2 regions of the Craterilacuibacter sp. genome follow, and region 1 is predicted to be linked to the other one. Evidence: predicted binding sites of a transcription regulator. Region 1 holds the regulator's gene; the other holds the start of a gene.

Evidence for each region. The regulator sigma-54, encoded in region 1, starts transcription at its own class of promoters, with help from an activator protein. The targets are predictions, from matches to a motif close to CTGGCACGCTTCATGCTT.
Region 2: flgB (flagellar basal body rod protein FlgB) is a predicted target of sigma-54. The motif match lies at 1,959-1,976, and genes of this name have one in related genera.

What each region holds. Positions count from the first base shown of each region.
Region 1 covers NZ_JBOFOO010000250.1:3,103-13,900, forward strand. The annotation lists gene ACRC1E_RS08690 (cation:proton antiporter domain-containing protein) at 6-1,976, opposite strand; gene ACRC1E_RS08695 (KpsF/GutQ family sugar-phosphate isomerase) at 2,085-3,065, shown strand; gene ACRC1E_RS08700 (KdsC family phosphatase) at 3,074-3,598, shown strand; gene lptC (LPS export ABC transporter periplasmic protein LptC) at 3,595-4,158, shown strand; gene lptA (lipopolysaccharide transport periplasmic protein LptA) at 4,145-4,669, shown strand; gene lptB (LPS export ABC transporter ATP-binding protein) at 4,666-5,394, shown strand; gene ACRC1E_RS08720 (RNA polymerase factor sigma-54) at 5,401-6,789, shown strand; gene hpf (ribosome hibernation-promoting factor, HPF/YfiA family) at 6,858-7,172, shown strand; gene ptsN (PTS IIA-like nitrogen regulatory protein PtsN) at 7,287-7,748, shown strand; gene hprK (HPr(Ser) kinase/phosphatase) at 7,741-8,697, shown strand; gene rapZ (RNase adapter RapZ) at 8,678-9,526, shown strand; gene ACRC1E_RS08745 (NusG domain II-containing protein) at 9,517-9,882, shown strand; gene ACRC1E_RS08750 (Gx transporter family protein) at 9,863-10,402, shown strand; gene ACRC1E_RS08755 (VOC family protein) at 10,399-10,798, shown strand, end outside.
Region 2 covers NZ_JBOFOO010000269.1:63-5,641, forward strand. The annotation lists partial or broken gene ACRC1E_RS09280 (flagellar hook-basal body complex protein) at 1-359, opposite strand, end outside; gene ACRC1E_RS09285 (flagellar hook assembly protein FlgD) at 398-1,081, opposite strand; gene flgC (flagellar basal body rod protein FlgC) at 1,102-1,512, opposite strand; gene flgB (flagellar basal body rod protein FlgB) at 1,515-1,931, opposite strand; gene ACRC1E_RS09300 (EAL domain-containing protein) at 2,339-4,726, shown strand; partial or broken gene nagZ (beta-N-acetylhexosaminidase) at 4,816-5,579, opposite strand, start outside.

The sequences.
Region 1 (10,798 bases):
GCGCCTTACTCGCCCTGCAGTAATCTGCTTTCAGCCTGCGCCAATTGCTCGGGACGCCCCAAAAGCACCACCACATCATTTTCTTCCAGTACAAAATCGGCACTCAGATCCGAACGCTTGAACTGGCGCCGGCGCACGGTTTTAATCTCGACCTCAAGCTTGGCGAGATCTAGCTCGCCCAAACGCTTGCCAACCGCGTAAGCACCGGACACCAGACGTACACTCTCCAGCCGCTGCTGCAAGGACTCGTCACTACCGGCAACCTCGTCACCCACGCCGCGGAAAAAGCCGCGAAACAAGCCATAGCGTGCTTCACGCACCGTACGGATTCGACGCAACACCCGGCTCACCGGCACGCCCATGACCATGAGCGCTTGCGAGGCCAGCATGAGGCTGCCTTCCATCACCTCGGCGACAACCTCGTCGGCACCGGCTGCGCGCAGGCGTTCAATATCGCTATCGTCTATGGTGCGCACAATCACCGGCAAGTTGGGTTTGAGCGCCTGCACCACCTCGATAATACGCTCGGCCGCATGCGTGTCGGCAAAGGTGATGACCACGACTTTGGCACGCTGGATACCGGCAGCGCCCAGCACTTCCTTGCGCGCAGCATCACCAAACACCACCGGGTCTCCGGCCGCGCTGGCTTCCTGCACCCGCTCCGGATCGAGATCAAGAGCAAAAAATGGCACCTCCTCGGCTTCCAGCAGCCGTGCCAGCGCCTGCCCGCTGCGGCCATAACCACAAATCAGCACATGTTCCGACTTGGTCATACTCTGCACAAAGACCTGATGCAGATCCAGCGATTGCAGCATCCAGTCGTTACGGATAAAACGCCGGGTAATCGCGTCTGCATGCTGAATCAAGAATGGCGCAATCAGCATGGAAATAATAATGGCGGCCAATGCAGCTTGTACCGATGCCAATGGCACCAGCGCCAGATTGCTCGCCAGTGCGAGCAATACAAAACCGAACTCGCCCCCTTGCGCCAAGGCCAGTGCCCCCTTGAATGACTCATTACTACGCTGGCCGAAGGCGCGACCAATCGCAAACACCACCGCCAGTTTCAGCGGCAATAGCAAAAATAGCATCACCAGTACTTCATCCCAGCGCTGATACAGCACCGGCAGTTCCAGCTTCATCCCCACCGTAATAAAGAAAAAACCCAGCAAGATGTCTCGAAACGGGCGGATATCCTCCTCCACCTGAAAACGGTATTTGGTTTCCGAAATCAGCATGCCGGCAACAAAAGCGCCCAATGCCAGCGATAGACCGGATAGCTCTGTCAGCCAGGCAATACCCAGAGTCACCAGCAGCACATTGATCATAAACAGCTCGCCCGAACGCTGGCGGGCAACCAGATGAAACCACGGTCGCATCAAACGCTGGCCAAAAAAGAACAGCAATGCCATCACGACCACGACCTTGACCCCGGCTAGCGCCAAATCCATCCACAAAGAAGACAAATCTCCGGCAAAAGCCGGCAGCAGGATCAATAGCGGGACGACCGCAATATCTTGAAATAGCAAAACCCCCATCGCCAGCTGGCCATGGGGCTGCCCCAGCTCCAAGCGTTCGGTCAGCAGTTTGCTGACGATAGCCGTCGATGACATCGCCAGTGCCCCGCCAATGGCAAAGCCAGCCAGCGGATTACCACTAAAAGCCCACACCCCGCCCATGATCAGCAACAAGGTCACCACCACCTGCGCCAAGCCGATACCAAACACCAAGCGGCGCATGGCATTAAGCTTGGGCAGTGAAAATTCCAGACCAATGGAAAACATCATGAATACGATGCCTATCTCACCCAAAAACTGGGTTTCCTCACCATCCGGCACCAGTGCCAATACACTGGGTCCGGCGATAAAACCGACCACCAGATAGCCCAGCATGGGCGGAACCTTGACACTGCGGCACAAGGTAACGGCCAGCACGGCACACAAGAGGACCAGTACGATAGGAGCAAGAGAATGCATCAGGCAAAAATTTCCTAGTTCAGAAGTTGAAATCCGGTTTGGCAACATGCGGCCATTTACAGCGACAGGAGCAGGAAGGCCGATTATAAGCTGATATACTATGCGGCTATGGAACAAGCGCACACACCATCCCGCCTAGAACTGGCACGCGGCGTCCTCCGCATCGAGGCCGACGCCATACTCAAGCTGGCCGACCGCCTGAATGGCGAGTTTTTGGCCGCCATCGACATTCTACTGGCATGCAGTGGCCGGGTGGTCATTACTGGCATCGGAAAATCCGGCCATATCGCCCGCAAGATTGCAGCCACCATGGCCAGTACCGGCACGCCGGCATTTTTTGTCCATCCGGCCGAAGCGGCGCATGGCGACTTGGGCATGATTACCGACCGCGACGTACTGATCGCCCTCTCCAATTCGGGCGAAAGCGATGAAGTGATCGCGCTCTTACCGGCACTCAAGCGCAAGGGGGTCACCCTGATCGCCATGACCGGCCGCCCCGGTTCGACATTGGCACGCGAAGCCGACATCCATCTGGATGCCACCGTAGAGAAGGAAGCCTGTCCGCTGGGATTAGCGCCGACCGCCAGCACCACGGCGGCACTGGCACTAGGGGACGCGCTGGCAGTCACCCTCTTGGATGCCCGCAACTTCCGTCAGGAAGACTTTGCCCTCTCCCACCCCGGCGGCAGCTTGGGCCGGCGCCTGCTGGTCCACGTCACCGATATCATGCACGCCGGCGATGCCTTCCCGGCCGTCAAATCCGGCACGACACTGAAACACGCCTTGCTGGAAATGTCGCACAAGGGTTTGGGCATGACTGCCGTCCTGCATGCGGATGGCACGCTGGCCGGTATCTATACCGATGGCGACCTGAGAAGAACACTGGATCAAAGCGAAAACCTGTCGGGACTGATCATCGACGACGTCATGCACCGCACGCCGCGCACCATCGCGGCCACACGCTTGGCGGCCGAGGCCGTCAAACTGATGGAACAGTACAAGATCAACGGCCTGATCGTCACCGATGAAGATGGCCATGCCATAGGCGCACTCAATATGCACGACCTGATGCGCGCTGGCGTCGTCTGAAAGCACATATGCACACACCGCAAGAATACGCCCGCCGCGTCAAACTGCTGATCATGGATGTCGATGGCGTCATGACCGATGGACGCATCTATTACAACGCCCAGGGTGAAGAATCCAAGTCGTTTTACGTACAGGACGGATTGGGTCTCAAACTGCTACAAAGCACCGGCGTGCGTCTGGCCATTATTTCCGGCCGCGCCGACGCCTGCGTCGAACACCGCTCCCGCGCACTGGGTATCGATTTTTACTTCGGCGGCGTCAGCAACAAGCAGTTGGCGCTGGATGAACTCATGCAACAAAGCGGCCTGAGCCCGGACGACTGCGCCTTTATCGGCGATGACGTCATCGACCTGCCGGTACTGCGCCGCGTCGCATTTCCTGTGGCAGTGCCGGCAGCTCCGGCCCTGGTACAGCAGCACGCCCGTTACATTACCGGTGCCAGCGGTGGCCTGGGCGCGGTGCGCGAAGTATGCGAACTCATCATGCAGGCGCAAGGCACGTTTGACACGGCCATCGCGAAATATCTGGCATGAAGCGCTTTCCCCGCCTGTTTCCGCTATTGCTGGTACTGATGCTCTCAGTACTGACCATGCTGCTTGACCGCGTCACGCGCAGCAGCAGCGTGCAAAGCGTGATCGACCGTGACCAGCCCGAGTATACGGTAGAAGATTTTACCGCCACCCGTTTTGATGCGCAGGGGCTGCCTCAGGATCGTTTGCAAGCACGCAAGATGTGGCAATTTCCGGATGCCAAGGATATCGAATTCGAACACCCCTTCCTTACCAGCTATCAGTTGGGGCAGGTCAATTACACGGTCGAAGGGGAAGTTGGGCGCTACAACAACAGCACGGGCATGGTGTGGTTTGACCGCAAGGTGGTGATGATAGACAAGGCCGAGGCCGGCAAGCCCGATACCCAGATAGACACGCGTGCACTGACCGTAGACCTGAATACCTCGACCGCCAAGAGCCCTGCGGCCGTCACCGTCCATCAGGGCGGCTCGGTCGCCAACGCCATCGGTTTTACCTATGCACAGCAGCAGGGCCTGATTACCTTGCTGTCGAAAGTCAGGATCAGCTATGCACAACCTTAAATTTACGGCGCTCGTCTTGTGCGCCGGGCTATTTGCCCTGCAAAGCGCCCATGCAGAAAAAGCCGACAGCAGCAAACCGATAGAATTGTCGGCCGATAGAGGCACGCTGGACCAGAACAACGGCGTGACCGTATGGGATGGCAGCGTCGTCGTCAATCAGGGCACCTTGCAACTGAAGGCCGATCATGTAGTCGTCACCCGCAATACCAGCGGCCAGCAGACACTGCTAGCTACCGGAAAACCCGCCACTTTCCGCCAGAAAGTCGAAGGCAAGAACGAGTACATCGACGGCAAAGGCAACCGCATCGATTACGATAGCCTAAGTGGTGTCACTGTTCTCACCGGCAACGCTTTTGTCAAACGCGGCCAGGACTCGGTCGCCGGTAATGTCATTACCTACAACACGCAAACCGAGTTGTATCAGGTCAGCGGCAGCAACCCACAGACGACAGGGGCAGCCAAAGGGCGGGTCACCGTAATCCTGCAACCCAAGACCGAGGAAAAGAAATGACTGTCAGCCGGTTGAGCGTTGCACACATCAAAAAAAGCTTTAAAAAACGCACCGTGGTCAAGGATGTCTCGCTGGAAATCGCCAGCGGCGAGGTCATCGGCCTCTTGGGACCCAATGGCGCCGGCAAGACGACCAGCTTTTACATGATAGTCGGGCTGATTGCCGCCGAAGCCGGCGAGATCATACTGGACGACATCACCATCACCCATCTGCCCATCCATAAACGTGCGCGCATGGGCCTAGGGTATTTGCCGCAGGAGGCCTCCATTTTCCGCCGCATGACGGTCAGGGAAAACATCTGCGCCGTGCTGGAAATTTCCGGCGTCAAGGGCGAGCAGATGGAGACCGAACTGGGCTTGCTGATGGATGATCTCAATATCGCCCATCTGGCCGACACCAATGCTATGGCGCTGTCCGGTGGCGAGCGGCGACGGGTCGAGATCGCCCGGGTACTGGCATCGCGTCCGCGCTTCATTCTGCTGGACGAACCCTTCGCCGGTGTAGACCCTATCGCGGTGATCGACATCCAGAAAATTATCGCCTTTCTCAAAGAACGCGGCATCGGGGTGTTGATTACCGACCACAATGTGCGTGAAACGCTACGCATCTGCGACCGTGCCTACATCATCAACGATGGCAAGGTACTGGCATATGGCCTACCGGACGAACTGGTCAGCAACGAGCAGGTACGCAAGGTTTATCTGGGCGAACACTTCCACCTGTAAGGCGCCATGAAACAATCACTCCAGCTTAAAGTCAGCCAGCAGCTGACCCTGACACCTCAACTGCAGCAGTCGATCAAGCTGCTGCAAATGTCCACGCTGGAACTGGGAACGGAGCTGGAGCGCTATTTGCAGGACAATCCGCTGCTGGAACGCAGCGAGGGCAACGAAAGCAGCGAGCCGGAGAACCAACAGGAGAGCGTAGCCAGCGAGGCGCCCGAGCGTGAAGGCAGCGAGGCTTACGAAGAATGGGGCAGCAGCAAAGCCGGGCATGGCGGTGATGACAGCGAATTCGACCCCATCCTGAACACCCCGGAAAAACTGGGCATGCGCGCCCAACTGATGGCACAAATGGGCGAGCTGGTCTTGTCGGCGCGCGAGCGTGCCCTGCTCACCCTCTTGATCGAAGAAATCGACGACGAGGGATATCTGGCAACGCATGTCAATGAAATCAGCCTGAGCCTGCCGCCCGCGCTGGAGGTCGAACCCGAAGAGCTGGAATACCTCAGGCAACTATTACGCCAGATGGACCCCCCGGGCATAGGCAGCTATAACCTGAGCGAGTTTCTGGCCAGCCAGCTGGCGGCCTTGCCTAGTGATGTGCCAGCCAAAGCGTTGGCAGCCACCATCATCAAACAGCACCTCGCACTACTGGGCAATCGCGATTATGCCAAGCTGCGCAAGATTATGGACGCCAGCGAAGATGAAATCCGTACTGCACAATCGCTGATTGCCCGGCTACGCCCGCGGCCGGCCGGTGGTTTTGATGGAGATGACACCCGCTACCTGATGCCCGATGTGGTGGTGCGTAAAGTCCGTGGCCAGTGGACAGCCCACATCAATGCTCAAGCCCAGCCAAAATTGCGTGTCAACAGCATTTATGCCAATCTCCTGCAACAACAAAGAGATAGCAGCAACAATCTCTCAGGACAACTGCAAGAGGCGCGCTGGTTGGTAAAAAATATCCAGCAGCGATTTGACACCATACTAAAAGTATCGGAAGCTATTGTTCAAAGGCAGCAACAGTTCTTTGAACAAGGTGAAGTAGCGATGCGACCGCTGATATTGCGCGATATTGCTGATGAGCTTGGCCTGCACGAATCCACCATTTCCCGTGTCACCACACAAAAATACCTGCTGTGCAGCCGCGGTCTGTTCGAACTCAAATATTTCTTTGGCAGCGCACTGGAAACCGATAGTGGCGGCGAATGTTCGGCGACTGCAATCAAGGCTCATATGCGCCGTCTGATCGATGGTGAAAACGCTAAAAAGCCCTTATCCGACAATGTACTCGCCGAGCAGCTTGCCAATCTCGGCATTCAGGTCGCACGCCGCACTGTTGCCAAATACCGTGAAGCCATGCAAATTGCGCCAGCCAGCCTGCGCAAAGCACTCTAGACTTCCACTTGATAAGTATTCTCATGGACCCGGACTGTTCCAGGTCGATTAACCGAAGGAGTTAGGGTATGAACCTCAAGATCACTGGTCTCCACCTTGAAGTAACCCAACCACTGCGCGACTATGTCGAAGAAAAACTCGGTCGTGTTGTTCGCCATATAGACAATGTGATCGATACGGCCGTCACGCTCTCGGTCGACAAGCTGGATCAAAAAGCCGAAGTCAATGTACATCTGGCCGGCAAGGATATTCATGCAGAAGCCACCGCCGACAATATGTATGCGGCCATTGATGCACTGATCGACAAACTTGACCGCCAGCTGCTCAAGCACAAGGGCAAGGTATCGGAACATCGCGCGATACCACAACCAGCGGCAGAGTAATTACTTGATTACAAACGGGAACCTCGCGGTTCCCGTTTTGCTTTGCTTTCCGGGCTATTTCAATGGCCTACTCAGGCGTAGAATAAGCGCCGATTCCACTCTGTACGAGTTTTTATGTCCCTGATCGGCAAAATACTCTCCCGCGATCATATTCTGGTCGACCTTGACGTAGCCAGCAAAAAACGGGTGTTCGAGCAGGTTGGCCTGCTCGCAGAGAACACCGGTAATATTGCCCGCAGCGAAGTGTTCGATAGTCTGTTTGCGCGTGAAAAATTGGGCTCGACCGGCTTGGGCCAAGGTGTAGCCATTCCGCACGGGCGTGCCCGCGGCCTGAAAGAGGCCATGGGCGTGTTTATCCGCCTCAGGCAGGCCATCCCGTTTGATGCGCCGGATGGCAAGCCGGTACGGCTGCTATTTGTCCTTCTGGTGCCGGAACAGGCTACCGACCTGCATCTGCAAGTTCTCTCCGAACTGGCCCAGCTATTTTCCAGCCGCGTTCTGCGCGAACAGCTGGAACAAGCTGCCGATACTGAAGCGCTGTACCGCCTTTTGACAGAATGGAGTACTCATGCCTAGTGTCAGCGTCCGCAAGCTTTACCAGGACAACCAACAAAAACTCAACCTGACCTGGGTAGCTGGACGCTCCGGCTCTGACAATTTAATCGGCAACGATGACCAGCGCCCTACTCTGTCGCTGGTTGGACACCTGAACTTCATCCACCCCAACCGGGTGCAGGTACTGGGACTGGCCGAAGTCGACTACCTGAACCGGCTGGAAAAATCCGCCGCCAAAACGGCGCTGGATCAGCTGTTCTACAAAGAAATGTCGGTCGTGGTCGTCGCCAATGCACAAGTGGTGCCTGCACTGCTGCGCGACTACTGCCATACCCACAATGTTCCGCTGATGACCACCCCGCTGGAAAGCCCGTACCTGATGGATGTACTGCGCATCTATCTGGCACGCACACTGGCGGTGTCTACCGTATTGCACGGCGTTTTCCTCGATGTACTCGAGATCGGTGTACTGATCATGGGCGACTCGGCCATGGGCAAGAGCGAACTGGCTCTGGAACTGATCTCGCGTGGCCACGGACTGGTTGCCGATGATGCCGTCGAGTACTACCGCATAGGTCCCGATACACTGGAAGGCCGCTGCCCGGCGCTGCTGCGCGACTTTCTTGAAGTCCGAGGCTTGGGGATACTCAATATCCGCACCGTTTTCGGTGAAACTGCTGTCCGCCCCAAAAAAGTACTCAAGCTTATCATCCATCTGATCAAGGCCAATGATCAGGCGATGCAGGCACTGGACCGGCTCAATATCCAGTCCGAAACGCAGGATATTCTCGGCGTCAGCGTACGCAAAGTCATCCTGCCGGTAGCCGCCGGCCGCAACCTGGCGGTACTGGTGGAAGCCGCAGTACGCAACTACATCCTGCAATTGCGCGGCATCGACAGTACGCGCGAATTCGTGGAACGCCATACCAATTTCTTGCGGGATCAGGAACATGCAACTGATCTTGATTAGCGGCCTGTCCGGCTCGGGCAAGTCGGTCGCGCTGCGCAGTCTCGAGGATGCGGGATTTTTCTGCGTCGACAACCTGCCCGCCACCATGCTGTCGGACGCCATGGCCCTTTATCGCAACTATGGCTACCAGCAGATTGCCATCAGCGTAGACACGCGCAGCCACCCCACACTGGGCGCACTGCCGCTGCAAATGAAGGCACTGCGCGAGGCCGGCATCGATGTCCGCCTGTTTTTCCTTGAGGCCAAGCAGCCGGTTCTGGTCAAGCGCTTCTCCGAAACACGGCGTAGCCATCCGCTTGCCGGCATGGGTCTGTCGCTGGAAGAATGCATAGAGATGGAGATGGAGTTGCTGGCGGCAATTGCCGAGCTCGGCATCCGCATGGACACCTCCGAACTTTCGGCAAACACACTGAAAAGCTGGGTGCGCCAGCTGGTCGATAGCGATGGCAACCGCCTGACGCTATTGTTCCAGTCGTTCGGTTTCAAGCATGGCGTACCGCTGGATGCCGATTTTATCTTCGACGTGCGCTGCCTGCCCAATCCGCACTACATCGCCGAACTGCGCCCGCTCACCGGAAAAGACCAGCCCATCATCGACTACTTCGCCAGCGAGCCCAAAGTTGCCGAGATGATCGCCGATATCCGCAGCCTGCTTCTCAAGTGGCTCCCCGAGTTCAAGCTGGAAAACCGCAGTTATCTGACGGTCGCCATCGGCTGTACCGGAGGCCAGCACCGCTCGGTTTTTATCGCCGAAACACTGGCCCGTGCCTTTGAGCACGAGCAAGTGCTGCTGCGCCATCGCCAGCTGCAAAGAAACGGATGCGACTGATACGGGCGGGCGATGTCGTACTGATTACGCTGGCAAGCGTGCTGTGTCTGGTTTTGTTCTGGAAGCTGTGGGCTGGCGGGATGGCACGCACGCTCACCATACACAGCAATGGCCAGTTATGGCGCGAAGTCAGCCTGTTGCACAACCAGATACTGGATGTGCCCGGCGCCTTGGGCTTGACCCGTATTGAAATCAGCAATGGCCGCGCCCGTATCGCCAGTGATCCCGGCTCGCGCCAGTACTGCGTCAAGCAAGGCTGGCTGGACAAAGCGGGACAAAGCGCAATTTGCCTGCCCAACGCCATCAGTATTGCCCTGAGCGGCAACACGCCCGACTATGACAGCCTCAGTTTCTGAACGCCTGACGCTGGCCGTGACAGCAGACGACCAGCGCATTGCATGCTTGGCTGCCATTGCCATCGTACTGGCTATTATCGACGCCGGCCTGCCCTCGCCGCTCCCCGGCATCAAGCCCGGCCTCGCCAATATCGTCACCTTACTGGCGCTCTATCATTTGGGTTGGCGTGCCGCACTCTGGGTCAGCCTGCTGCGTATCGTCGGTGCCGGCCTGCTTCTGGGCAGCCTGTTGACACCCGGATTTTTCCTGTCGCTGGCAGGTGGCATTGCCAGCCTCGCGGCTCTGGCGCTCGCCTTTCAGCTGCCTCGCCGCTGGTTTGGTCCGGTCTCGAGCAGTATCATTGCGGCCTTCGGTCATATTGGCGGGCAACTGCTATTGGCCCGGCTATGGCTACTTCCCAGCGACGGCATCCTCTATTTTGTACCGCTCTTTGCGCTGGCTGCACTCGCGACCGGCATGGTCAACGGCGTGATTGCTGCGCGCCTGCTGGCAAGCACAAACTCACAGGACATCCCATGAAGCAAAGCATTGCCAATATTGCCATTCTGGTGCCCGATTACGATGAAGCGATAGCCTACTACCGCGACATACTGGGCTTTAGCCTGAGCGAAGACACTGATCTGGGCGCAGGCAAACGCTGGGTACGCGTTACGCCGCCTAAGGGCGAGACCAGCCTGTTGCTGGCGCGTGCCAGCAATGAAGAACAGCATGCAGCCATCGGCCAGCAGGCCGGCGGGCGGGTCTTTCTGTTCCTGCACAGCGATGACTTCTGGCGCGACTATCACGCCTATCAGGCACGCGGCGTCAACTTTGCCGAAGCGCCGCGTGAAGAAGCCTACGCCACCGTGGTGGTATTCACCGACCTCTACGGCAACCGCTGGGACTTGTTGCAGCCAGCTTGCCCCAAGCGCAGCG
Region 2 (5,579 bases), on a different contig from region 1:
TGGCCGGCATTGACGAAGTATCCCTCGCGATCAAGCTGGAACTCGCCGTTGCGGGTATACATCGCCTGTCCGTCTGCGCCTTGCATGCGAAAAAAACCTTGCCCGGTAATCGCCATATCCATGGGGTTGCCGGTACTGGTTACCGGTCCCTGGTTAAATTGCTGGGTCACCGCCACGGTGCGCGAGCCGATACCGGTTGCCGTTGCCGACACCCCGTACATACTGGCCGCGTACAGATCGGAAAATTCGGCGCGTGCCTTCTTAAAACCGACGGTACTGGCGTTGGCCACGTTGTTGCCGATTACATCCAGCTGCTTGGATGCCGCACCCAGACCACTCAAACCTTGCTGAAAACTCATGTCTCGCCCCTATTTCCGTATTCTTGTCTGCGCTGCGCTTAAACGATCTGGATGATCTCGCCCAGGCTAGTCGTCTTGCCACCGGCCAGCATCAGCATCGGGATGCCCTGTTCCCAAGTCACGCCGGTCACCTTGCTGAAGCCCAGCGGATTGGCCGTCACCGCCACGCCCCCATTACTGGCCTCGACCTTGAAGCTGTACTCGCCCTCGGGCAGCGCATTGCCGCTACCATCGGTACCGTCCCACTCGAATTTGTTGATACCGGTTGTCGGCTTGTCGATGGCGATGGTGCTGACCACATTGCCATCCTTATCCGATACCGTAACCGTGACCTTGTCGGCCGGCCCGTTCAGTTCGACGGCACCATTGGCGGTACCGCCCTCGCCCTTGATATGCAGCGCGTTGCCGTCGGTCATCACGTCCTTGCCTATCATGGTCGCCGCCATCATCGACTGGTTGGCGAACTGCGATTGCAGCAGCATATTCATGGTCTGGTTCATGTTTTCCATGCCGGTCACGGTACTGATCTGCGCCATCTGGCTGGTGATCTCGGCATTGTCCATCGGATTCAGCGGATCCTGCGCCTGCAACTGGGTCATCAGCAGCTTGAGGAAACGATCCTGAATCCCTTGCGACGAATTGGCATCCGCGCTCGAACGGCCCGCATTCCCGGTTTTGTTCAGGTCGGAAATGATGTCCTGACTACTGACGGCACTCACCATGGCTCAAGCCCTTTCTTCTATTACTGGCCCAACTGCAGGGTTTTCTGCAGCAGGGTCTTGGCGGTATTCATCACTTCCACGCTGGTCTGGTACGAGCGCGAAGCGGAAATCATGTCGGCCATCTCTTCAACCGGATTGACGTTGGGCAACTTCAGATAACCCTTTTCATCGGCCAGCGGATGCGACGGATCGTATTTGAGGCGGAACGGCGACGTATCTTCCACGATCTGCGTCACGCGCACACCCGCTACCTGCGGCTGACTGGCCGACACCGGCGTGGCAGAAAACACCACATGGCGCGCGCGATAGGGCTCACCGGTGGAGCTGGTTGCACTCTCGGCATTGGAAATATTACTGGCCACCAAATTAAGGCGCTGCGATTGCGCAGTCAGCGAAGACCCTGCAATGGTAAACACATTGGAAAGCGACATGATTATTGACCACCCTTGATTGCATCGGCCAAACCGGTAATGCGGCGATTGAGAAAGGTCAGCGTACTTTGATAGCGCAAGGAGTTGTCGGTAAACGCAGCACGCTCCACATCCATGTCCACGCTATTGCCATCCAGACTGGGCTGCACACTATGGCGGTAGCCCAACTCCGGCTTGCCATCGGCGGCAGTGGCGGCCACACCATCCAGATGGCCGGCGCTGGTACGCGCCATGGCAAGGCCCGCGCCTTGCTGCTGCGACTGCGCACCAGACAAAGCCTTGCCAAAATCGAAATCCACCGCCTTGTAGTTGGGCGTGTCATCATTGGCGAGGTTGCTCGCCAACACTTCGGCGCGATAGGCGCGCAGATTCAGTGACTGCTGCTGGAATTCAAAGTGTTTGGCAATCTTGTCTAGCATGTTCACCCCCAGTAAGCACACATGATATAGCAGGATTCGTGCCAGACACGAATGAATAGCAAACTATCGAATAGGCCCAAATTTTACTGGGGTATTTTACAGAGACATGGCACAGCTCGGGCAAATAAAACGGCAATAATTGCCGCTCAACGGCAAGGATGGGCACCATGCCCGCACCCGAGCCCACCCTTAGCGCCAGCAGCAACACCAAGCTTGCCGGATACCGCAGCGTTCACCCGATTTTAAAAAAGCCATTGCCCATAACAAAGCTTAAAGCTGACACCGGCTTGTCAATAAGAGCCAATAGCAAGCTAGGCACAGGCAGGCATTCGGAAAATCAGACCGGCGTTACCCGTCTATGCTAAAGCCAGACACAAGTCGTGCCCGCCCCTAAAGAGGGAACCGCCATGCGCCACCAAATCAACCATCGCATCCAGCATCTGGCCCGTCTGGGCAACTGGCACTATTCGGCTGGCGGCGACCGCCTCGAAGGCTCGGATGAGGCCTGCCGCCTGTTCGGACTGCCCGCGGGGGCTATCCTGCATCCACGCAAACTGGCCGAGCGCATCCACCCGCAAGACCAAGCGGCACTGCAAACGGCTTGGCGCGAGCTCATGAACGGCAAGCACTTTACCGTCGAACTACGGGTGCGTGATGGCGAAAGCTGGCGCTGGCTCTATATCAGCGGCGAAGCCGTCGATGCCGACATGCAAGCCATCGGCTTCGTACAGGACATCCATGCGCGCAAGCAACGCGAGCTGAAACTGGGCGCCCAGGCACAGCAACTGGCTCTGGCGATGACAGCCAGTGGCGAAGGACTATGGGACTGGAATCTGGCCGCACAGCAGGTTAGCCACAATGCCCAATGGTGTCACCTGCTAGGGCTGGACCCATCGCACCTCAGCCATGCCACCGATTTTTTTATTCATCTGATCCATCCGCACGACCGACCGGCAGTACAGGCACGCATCGGGGCATGCCTGCAGGGCAAAGGCAGCTATGTCAGCGAACACCGCCTGCGCCATCATGATGGCCACTATGTATGGGTACTGGATCGCGGCGATGTGGTCGAACGTGACGACGCGGGAACCGTATTACGCATGGTTGGCAGCCTGAGCGACATTAGCCAGCGGCGCGCAGCCGACGAAGAACTGCGCATCGCAGCCAGCGTATTCGATGCCCAGGAGGGCATGCTCATCGTCAGCGCCGACCAGCTGATCCTGCGCGCCAACCGGGCATTCGGCGAAATCTGCGGCTACAACAGCGCCCGCCTTGCCGGCCAAAGCCCGCTACTGCTGCGCACCGGCAAGTACGACCTGGATTTCTATAACGGCATCTGGGAGGCCGTAGCCAGCAGCGGCAGCTGGCAAGGCGAGCTCTGGATCAAGCACCAACAGGGCCGCTTCATCCCGGTATGGATGACGGGCAGCGCCATCAGGGATGACAGTGGCGCCATCAGCCACTACATTGTCACGCTCTCGGATCTGTCACAGCACAAGGCTGCCGAGCGCGAGATCCACCGCCTCGCATTTTATGACCCGCTGACCGGACTACCCAACCGCCGGCTACTGCTAGAACGCATCGACCACGCACTGCTCACCCACCAGCGCAACGGCAACGAAGGTGCACTCTTGTTTATCGACCTGGACAATTTCAAGCCGCTCAACGACAGCTACGGCCACGAGATGGGAGACCGCCTACTCAAGGAGGCCGCCGAACGCTTGGGGCAACGCCTGCGCCAGGACGACACCATCGCCCGTCTGGGCGGCGACGAATTCGTCGTCCTGCTGGAAAACCTCGACAGCGAACCGGCCAAGGCCGCCAGTCAGGCCGAACATGTCGCCGAGCTGCTGGGCAGCTTGCTGGCCCAGCCCTATCACCTGGGTAGCCATATCCACCACTGCAGCGGCAGTATCGGCATCGCACTGTTTTCAGACAGTGCCGGTCGCGCAGACGAATTATTGCGCCAGGCCGACCTTGCCATGTATCAAGCCAAGACCGCCGGGCGCAACACCCTGCGCTTTTATGATCAGGCAATGCAAACTGCCGTCCAGCTGCGGCTGGCGCAGGAACACGCACTACGCGAGGCCATCGCCGCACAGCAATTTGTCCTGCACTACCAAAAACAGGTGGATAACAATGGTGTGGCCACCGGCTACGAGGCGCTGCTGCGCTGGGAGCACCCGCAGCGGGGCCTCACCCCGCCAGGGTATTTCATAGCACTGGCCGAGGAGACTGGCCTGATCATTCCGCTAGGCACATGGGTACTGGAACAGGCATGCCAGCAACTGGCGCGCTGGGGCAAACATAAAGACAGCGCCCATCTGCGGCTTGCGGTCAATATCAGTCCGCTGCAGTTCCAGCAGGATGATTTTGCCGATACCGTGATTGCCATCCTGCAACAAAGTGGCGCCACACCCGAACGGCTGGAGCTGGAACTGACCGAAAGCCTGCTGCTGAGCGATATTGCACATGCCGCCGACAAAATGCACAAGCTGCGCAAGCATGGCGTCCTGTTTTCGCTGGACGATTTCGGCACCGGCTACTCTTCGCTGTCCTACCTCAAACACCTGCCGCTGAACCAGCTCAAAATCGACAAGAGCTTTGTCGACGACATCATGCACAGCACTAGCGCTGACGCCATTGTACGTACCATCATCGCACTGGCCCATAGTCTGGAGCTGACCGTCATCGCCGAAGGCGTGGAAACCGCGCAGCAGCGCGACTTCCTGCTGGCCAATGGCTGCCAGCACCATCAGGGCTATCTGTATGAAAAACCCGCCCCCCTGAGCTGAGACGCCACTCAACAGCAAACGCCGCAGCGGATAAGGCTGCGGCGTTGATTGGCAAGACCCGCCCACAAACATGCGGGCAAGGCAATATTTTAGTAGGCTTCGCCCACCTTGGGCCCGGTCAGCGTATCGGCCGGCAAACCCAGCGCCAGCACGCTCGCCTGGCGCACGGCAAAAGCGGCCGTCGCCACATGTGCCTGCCAGTCTTGTGCCGTGCCATGCCCGGCCATGCGCGCCAGACGGGCGGCCAGTTGCGGCTGCGCCGGCGGCAGCAGGCGGGCAAGCAAGTCGTCCGCCAGATCGGGGCGGTTGCACACCAGTACCATATCGCAGCCGGCGGCCAGCGCCGCATCGGCGCGATCGACAATATCGCCGGCGGCGGCCGCGCCTTCCATGGTCAGGTCATCCGAAAAGATCACCCCGTCAAAACCCAGCTCGTCGCGCAAGATGTCCTGCAGCCATCGCTGCGAGAAACCGGCTGCCTGACCATCCACAGCCGGATACACTACATGCGCCGGCATCACCGCCGCCATACCGGCATTCGCCAGCGCCGCAAACGGCTTGAGGTCATCATCACGCAAGGCCTCCAGCGAGCGGCTATCCACCGGAATCACATGATGGCTATCCCCCTCGACAAAACCGTGGCCGGGAAAATGCTTGCCGCAGCTTTGCATGCCGCCGGCAGCCAACCCCTGCTGCAAGGCACAGCTCAGATCCGACACCACCGCCGGATCGCGGTGGAAGCTGCGGTTACCGATCACCGCGCACTGCCCCCAGTCCAGATCCAGCACCGGCGTAAACGACAAATCAATGCCGCAGGCCGATAGTTCTGCGGCCAACACCTCGCCCACATCAC